Linked DNA regions of Cupriavidus taiwanensis LMG 19424. The protein of the gene in region 1 binds, or shares a complex with, the protein of each later gene. Links are inferred from orthologs where the notes say so. Each region holds a gene or a part of one and is shown on either strand. Other genes may lie near its edges.

Region 1 (3,433 bases):
GCGAGTTCGTGCCGGTGCTGTCGCGCGCCGCGGTCGCCACCGGCGTGGCGGGCCTGTTCATGGAAACGCATCCGGACCCGAGCAAGGCCATGTCCGACGGCCCCAACGCGGTGCCGCTGTCGCGCATGAAGGAACTGCTGACCGTGCTCAAGGAGCTCGACACGCTGGTCAAGCGCGCCGGCTTCCTGGAAGACAACTTCGGCTGGCCGGCCTGCGCCTGAGCCCGCCCGTTTGTCGCCGCCGCGCCGGCCACGGATGCCGGCAGTGACAAACCATATCGAAAGACAATACAAAAAATCGGGAGATTCTCCATGGCCGCGGGCTTTATCATCGCCTACGTCGACGTGACCGACCCCCAGCAGTACGAGGAATACAAGGTGCTTTCGAGCCGGGCCATGCAGATCCATGGCGCCGAGGTGCTGGTGCGCGGCGGCCGGACCGAGCCGCTGGAGGGCGAATGGGCACCGACGCGCGTGGTGGTGCTGAAATTCCCCAGCTATGACGACGCCAAGGCCTTCCACGATGGCGAGGCCTACCGCGCCGCGCGCAAGTCGCGCGAGCACGCGGCGAAGATGAACATGATCGTGGTCGAAGGCGCCGCCTGAGCCGGCTGGCGCCAGGCAGCCGTCATGCGCGCATCGCCTGCGCGCATGACATGCGCCTGACACGCGCGCAGGTTGAAGTGATCAGCAGCAAGAATCAACAGTCAGAGAGGAATTCATGAGTGCAATCGTAGATATCATCGGTCGCGAGGTTCTCGACTCGCGCGGCAATCCCACCGTCGAGTGCGACGTGCTGCTGGAATCCGGCGTGATGGGCCGCGCCGCGGTGCCGTCGGGCGCGTCGACCGGTTCGCGCGAAGCCATCGAGCTGCGCGACGGCGACAAGGGCCGCTACCTGGGCAAGGGCGTGCTGAAGGCGGTCGAGCATATCAACACCGAGATCTCCGAAGCCATCATGGGCCTGGACGCCTCCGAGCAGGCCTTCCTGGACCGCACCCTGATCGACCTCGACGGTACCGAGAACAAGGGCCGCCTGGGCGCCAACGCCATGCTGGCGGTGTCGATGGCGGTGGCCAAGGCCGCGGCCGAGGAAGCCGGCTTGCCGCTGTACCGCTACTTCGGCGGCTCGGGCGCAATGCAACTGCCGGTGCCGATGATGAACATCGTCAACGGCGGCGCGCACGCCAACAACAGCCTGGACATCCAGGAATTCATGGTCATGCCGGTGTCGCAGACCAGCTTCCGCGAAGCCCTGCGCTGCGGCGCCGAGATCTTCCACGCGCTGAAGAAGATCCTGGCCGACAAGGGCATGTCCACCGCGGTGGGCGACGAAGGCGGCTTTGCCCCGAACTTCTCTTCGAATGAAGAGTGCCTGAACACCATCGTGCAGGCCATCGAGAAGGCCGGCTACCGCGCTGGCGAGGACGTGCTGCTGGCGCTGGACTGCGCCGCCAGCGAGTTCTACCACGAGGCCGAAGGCGTGTACCAGCTGGAAGGCGAAGGCCTGAAGCTGAGCTCGACACAGTTCGCCGACTACCTGGCCAACCTGTGCGACAAGTTCCCGATCGTGTCGATCGAGGACGGCATGGCCGAAGGCGACTGGGATGGCTGGAAGACGCTGACCGACAAGCTGGGCAAGCGCGTGCAGCTGGTGGGCGACGACCTGTTCGTCACCAACACCAAGATCCTGAAGGAAGGCATCGAGAAGGGCATCGGCAACTCGATCCTGATCAAGATCAACCAGATCGGCACCCTGACCGAGACCTTTGCCGCCATCGAGATGGCCAAGCGCGCCGGTTACACCGCCGTGATCTCGCACCGCTCGGGCGAGACCGAGGACAGCACCATCGCCGACATTGCCGTGGGCACCAACGCCGGCCAGATCAAGACCGGCTCGCTGTCGCGCTCGGACCGCATGGCCAAGTACAACCAGCTGCTGCGTATCGAGGAAGACCTGGGCGATATCGCCAGCTACCCGGGCAAGGGCGCGTTCTACAACCTGCGCTGACGGTTTGCCGCGTCGTTCCCGCGCCAGCGGGAGCGGCTGCGGGTGAATGGGATGGCGGCGGCCGGGACTTCCCGGCCGCCGCCGTTTTTGTATCGAAATCTGCCTGGCAATTGCCTTCCGGGCGGAGTTCGCAGATCATTGTGCGGAAATTCCTGTCCGCCACTTTTCATGCGCCTGATTTCCCTGCTGTTGTTCGTGCTGCTGCTTGCCATCCAGTATCCACTCTGGCTAGGCAAGGGCGGCTGGCTGCGCGTATGGGATCTGAACCGCCAGCTGACCGAGCAGGGCGCCCGCAACCAGACGCTCAAGCTGCGCAACGCCAAGCTGGAAGGGGAAGTGGCCGACCTGCAGGACGGCACCGGCGCCATCGAGGAGCGCGCCCGCTATGAGCTGGGCATGGTGCGCGAAGGCGAGGTCTTCGTGCAGTTCGTCGCGCCGGCGCCCAAGGTCAGCGCCACGCCGCCGTTGCCGCCGCCGCCGAATTCAGTCGCCGGCCGGGGCGGCCACTGAGCCGTTCACCGTGACTGCCGGCGGCTGGCTTCAAGCCCGCCGCAGTCCCTCACCGCCTCACCACCAGCCGTACGGATAGCCGCCCCAGCCCCAGCCGGGCATGCCGACGCTGACGCCGCCGCCCCAGTGGCCGCCACCCCATCCGCCGTAAAACAGGTTCCAGCTGGTGTTGGGATAGGCATAGGCCGCGCGCGCGGCCGCGGCCTGCTGGTCCAGCGCGATCGCGGCGGCCTGGTCGCGCAGCACCTGCTGGTTCAGCTCGTCGAGTTTCTGCCTGTCTTCGGCGCTCAGCGGCGCCGGCGGTATCGCGTTGGGTGCCAGCCGCGCGGTAGGCGGCGAGCCATTGGCATCGCGCGGGATCTGCACGCAACCGGCAGCCAGCAGCAGCGCGCCGAGCGCGGCGCAGGCCGCGACGCCGCGCCGCGGATGACAGGCACGGAATGCGAAGTCAGGCAGGGGAAGGTTGGCTCGGGCGGACATGGCGGTTCTCAGGCTCGCTGACCGGCAGCTGCATGCTGCCATCGTACAGCCGTTGGACCCGGCGGCAAGGCCGATGTTTCCGCGGCGCCGCCCGCCGGCTGGCGCGCATCGCCCGCTCGGTGCGGCAGCGCACGCAGGCGCTGCCCGAGGCCGGATCAGTGGTGCTGGCTGGCGCCGGCGCCAGCGCCGGTGGCGACCGGCGTGGGCGAGAACAGCTGGGCGCAGTCGACCGGATCGAACTCATAGCGCTGGCCGCAGAAGTCGCAATGGATCTCGACATGGCCGCGCTCGGCGATGATGCTTTCGATCTCGGCCTGGCCCAGCGACTGCAGCATGCCGGCCACCTTCGGGCGCGAGCAACTGCAGTAAAAATGCGGCGTCAGCGGCTCAAACACCCGCAGGCCGGTGTCCTGCAGGTCTTCCCAGAACAGGC
Region 2 (4,179 bases), 1.0 Mb from region 1 along the record:
CCGGTCGCAGAACTCCAAGAAGTAGTAGGTGCGCCCGCCAGGAGAAGTCAGGCAGCAACGGCAACCTTGCCGTGTCCGAAAAATTTGCTCTTTGACGCGTCTAGGCCTTCCGCGGCCGGCCGCGATGCCGCCGGTGCTGGTTGCGCCGGCGCCCAGCATCGCCTCCGGCACGGGAATGCGCCGGATGTCTGCGCAAGAGCAGCCTCCGGCGTTCTCTCCTGCCCTGCGGTCGTTACCCCGACGTCATCGCTCTCTTTCACCCGCGCCCAGCCGCCCGCATGTCCTGCGCAGCGGCGCTTTCCGGCAATTCTCGCGCCTCGCTCGCTCCCTCGCGTGCTCCATGGATCGCCGCGGACACCGCCCAGACGGTGCCACCCGCGACACTGGAGTGAGGTATTGCGATGAAACGCATGCTGTTCAACGCGACGCAACAGGAGGAATTGCGCGTCGCCATCGTCGACGGTCAGAAGCTGATCGACATCGACATCGAGACTGCCGGGCGCGAACAGCGCAAGGGCAACATCTACAAGGGTGTCATCACCCGTATCGAACCCTCGCTGGAAGCCTGCTTCGTCAACTACGGCGAAGAGCGCCACGGCTTCCTGCCGTTCAAGGAAGTCGCGCGCGCCTTCTTCAAGGAAGGCATCGACGTGCGCAACGCGCGCATCCAGGATGCCCTGCATGAAGGCCAGGAACTGATCGTCCAGGTCGAGAAGGAAGAGCGCGGCAACAAGGGCGCGGCCCTGACCACCTTCATCTCGCTGGCCGGCCGCTACCTGGTGCTGATGCCGAACAACCCGCGCGGCGGCGGCGTGTCGCGCCGCATCGAGGGCGAAGACCGCCAGGAACTGCGCGAGACCATGGCGCAGCTGACCGTGCCGGAAGGCATGAGCATCATCGCCCGGACCGCGGGCATCGGCCGCTCGGCCGAGGAACTGCAGTGGGACCTGAACTACCTGCTGCAACTGTGGAAGGCCATCGACGGCGCCGCCGGCGACAACAAGGCCCCGCTGCTGATCTACCTCGAATCCAGCCTGGTGATCCGCGCGATCCGCGACTACTTCCAGCCGGATATCGGCGAGATCCTGATCGACACCGACGAGATCTACGAACAGGCCCGCGCCTTCATGAGCGTGGTGATGCCCGACAACATGAACCGCGTGAAGAAGTACCGGGACGACGTGCCCCTCTTCTCGCGTTTCCAGATCGAGCACCAGATCGAATCCGCCTACTCGCGCATGGTCATGCTGCCGTCGGGCGGCGCCATCGTGATCGACCACACCGAGGCACTGGTCTCCGTGGACGTCAACTCGGCGCGCGCCACCAAGGGCGCCGACATCGAGGAAACCGCGCTGCGCACGAACCTCGAGGCCGCCGACGAGATCGCCCGCCAGCTGCGCCTGCGCGACCTGGGCGGCCTGATCGTGATCGACTTCATCGACATGGAGTCGGGCAAGGCCCAGAAGGACGTGGAAACGCGCCTGAAGGACGCGCTGCGCCACGACCGCGCGCGCGTACAGATGGGCAAGATCAGCCGCTTCGGCCTGATGGAGCTGTCGCGCCAGCGCCTGCGCCCGTCGCTGTCGGAGGGCTCGCACATCACTTGCCCGCGCTGCAATGGCACCGGCCATATCCGCGATACCGAATCGTCCGCCCTGCAGGTGCTGCGCATCATCCAGGAAGAGGCGATGAAGGAAAACACCGCCGCCATCCACTGCCAGGTGCCGGTGGAGGTCGCTGCCTTCCTGCTGAACGAGAAGCGCCAGGAAATCAACCTGATCGAGCTGCGCTTCAAGGTCAACGTGCTGCTGATTCCCAACAAGCACCTGGAAACGCCGCACTACAAGCTGGAGCGCCTGCGCCACGACGACCCGCGCCTGGAAGACAGCACCGCCAGCTACAAGATGGCCGAGGCTGCCGCCAAGGAACTGGAAGCCGACACCAGCTACAGCAGCCGCCGCAAGGAAGAAGCCAAGCCGCGCCAGGAAGCCGCGGTCAAGGGCATCACGCCGGAACAGCCTGCCCCGGTCTCGGTGCCGCGCCCCGAGCGCGCCCCGCGTCCGGAAGCCGCGCCCGTGGCCCCGCCCGTGCCGGCCACCAAGCCCGTGGAAGCCGGTGGCTTTATCGCCTGGCTGAAGGGCCTGTTCGGTGCCCGCCCGGCCACCCCGCCGGTGGTGGAGCCGGCCAAGCCCGCCGCCGCCGCGGAAACCCGCAGCGCCGAGGGCCGCCGTGAGCGCGGTCCGCGTGGCGAAGGGCGCGGCCAGCGTGGCGAGCGCGCCGAACGCGGCGAGCGTGGCGAGCGCACCGAACGTGGCGAGCGCCAGGGCCGTGGCCAGCGCGGTGAACGTGCCGAGCGCGGCGAACGCACCGAACGCGCCGAGCGTGGCGACCGCCAGGCCGGTGAGCGTGGCGAGCAGCGCGAAGGCCGTGGCGAACGCCCGGGCCGCCAGCCGCGCCAGCAAGGTGAAGGCCAGGCCACGCCGGCGGTAGCCCGCCAGGCCGAGGCCGTGCCAGCCGAGCGCGCCCAGGGTGAACGCGCCGAAGCACGCCAGGAAGGCCGCCGCGACCGCAACCAGGAACGCCGCGAGCGCCAGCGCGAACGCCAGCGCGAGCGCAGCGAACTGCGCGAAGCCGAAGCCGGTGAAGCGCCGCAGCCGGAAGCCATCGCTGCCGCCCAGGCCCTGGGCGTGCTGCCCCAGGCCGTGACCGAAGAGACCCAGCCGCGTGCCGAGCTGCCGGAAGGTGCCGAAGCCGCTGCCGAGACTGCCGAAGGCGAGGAACGCCGCCGCCGCAACCGCCGTGGCCGCAACCGCTATCGCCGCGAACGCGACGAGTCGGTGCAGGGCGCATCGGGTGAAGGTGAAGGTGAAGGCGCCGCGGCCGAAGGCTTCGCCCCGGCCAGCGTCGAAGCCGGCGTGACCGCCGAGCCCGCGCCGCAAGCGGCCGTGGCCGCGCCGGTCGCGGCGGAAGCCGTCGAAGCCATCCGCATCGCCGTGCCGGCAGACGTGACGCCGGCTCCGGCGGCCGAAGCCGCTCCGGTGGCCGAGCCGGTGGCCGCGCCAGCCGCCGAGACTGTCGCTCCGGTGGCCGTGGCGGTGACCGAAGCCGTTGCCGCCGAAGCCATCGCCGAGCCGGCCATCAGCGCGGCGGTCGAGACCGCCGCGCCGGTCGTGCCGGCCGCAGCCCCGGCACCGGCACAGGCGCCCGTGCTGGCGCCGCAGGCGGAAGCCGCTCCGGCGGCCGAGCCCGCGGCACCGGCACCGGCCGCCGCCGCGCCGGCGGTGCTGGAAAACCTGGAGCCGATGCTGGCCAGCGCCGGCCTGCAATGGGTCCATACCGACAGCGACAAGCTGCGCTCGGCGCAGGAAGCCGCCGCCCGCATCGTGCCCGCCCCGCGCGTGCCGCGCGAGCGCAAGCCGCTGCCCCCGCTGCCCCAGGGTCCGATGATCCTGGTGGAGACCGGCAGCCGCGAAGTGCAGATGGCATCGCAGCAGTAAGCGACGCCGCTGCGCTGCAGCCAAGGCAAGAAGGGGACGGCCACGCCGTCCCCTTTTTTCATCGGCGGCGCACCCGGTGAATCCTCGCCGTCACCGCTGGATGCGGATGCCCCGCCCCCGCCTCGGCTAGAATGGCAGCAGAACGCATCCGGCCCCCCGAGCGCCCGCGCCACATCGCTTTATGCGTGGCCGTCCCGCTCCCCGGACGCCGTGCCACCCACAGGCCATGACCGAATCCGTCATCCCGATTTTCGACCTGCGCGACCATCGCTACCGCTCGATGACGCCCAGCATTCCCGGCAACCTGGTTGCGCCGACCGGCCTGGTGGCCGACCGCCGCGGCCGGCCGCTGCATGACCTGCGCATCTCGGTGACCGACCGCTGCAACTTCCGCTGCGTCTACTGCATGCCCAAGGAAGTGTTCGACAAGGACTACACCTTCCTGCCGCATTCCGAACTGCTCAGCTTCGAGGAGATCGAGCGCACCGCGCGCCTGTTCGTGGCCCACGGCGTCGAGAAGATCCGCCTGACCGGCGGCGAGCCGCTGCTGCGCAAGAACATCGAGCACCTGGTCGAGATGCTGGCGAAGATCGAGACCGTGTCGGGCAAGCCACTGGACCTGACGCTCACCACCAACGCCTCGCTGCTGGCGCGCAAGGCGCGCGCGCTGCGCGACGCGGGC

The links. Proteins that work in one complex are often made in the same cells at the same time.
Region 2: the proteins of eno (region 1) and RALTA_RS10105 are in contact, whole or in part, in a solved structure (PDB 2FYM), measured with the Escherichia coli proteins. The link is inferred for Cupriavidus taiwanensis LMG 19424 from one-to-one orthologs.

What each region holds. Positions count from the first base shown.
Region 1 is NC_010528.1:1,199,848-1,203,280, forward strand. What follows is about bases 1-2,865. They hold eno (phosphopyruvate hydratase), read left to right. Parts: upstream 1-720; coding sequence 721-2,010; downstream 2,011-2,865. Other genes in these bases: kdsA (3-deoxy-8-phosphooctulonate synthase), read left to right, coding at 1-221; RALTA_RS05575 (DUF1330 domain-containing protein), read left to right, coding at 312-605; ftsB (cell division protein FtsB), read left to right, coding at 2,179-2,520; RALTA_RS05590 (hypothetical protein), read right to left, coding at 2,578-2,865. In the rest of the region: more of RALTA_RS05590, read right to left, coding at 2,866-3,000; Hsp33 family molecular chaperone HslO, read right to left, coding at 3,156-3,433. UniProt on the Escherichia coli protein: Catalyzes the reversible conversion of 2-phosphoglycerate (2-PG) into phosphoenolpyruvate (PEP). It is essential for the degradation of carbohydrates via glycolysis.
Region 2 is NC_010528.1:2,200,790-2,204,968, forward strand. What follows is about bases 87-3,697. They hold RALTA_RS10105 (Rne/Rng family ribonuclease), read left to right. Parts: upstream 87-401; coding sequence 402-3,497; downstream 3,498-3,697. In the rest of the region: GTP 3',8-cyclase MoaA, read left to right, coding at 3,724-4,179. UniProt on the Escherichia coli protein: Endoribonuclease that plays a central role in RNA processing and decay. Required for the maturation of 5S and 16S rRNAs and the majority of tRNAs. Also involved in the degradation of most mRNAs.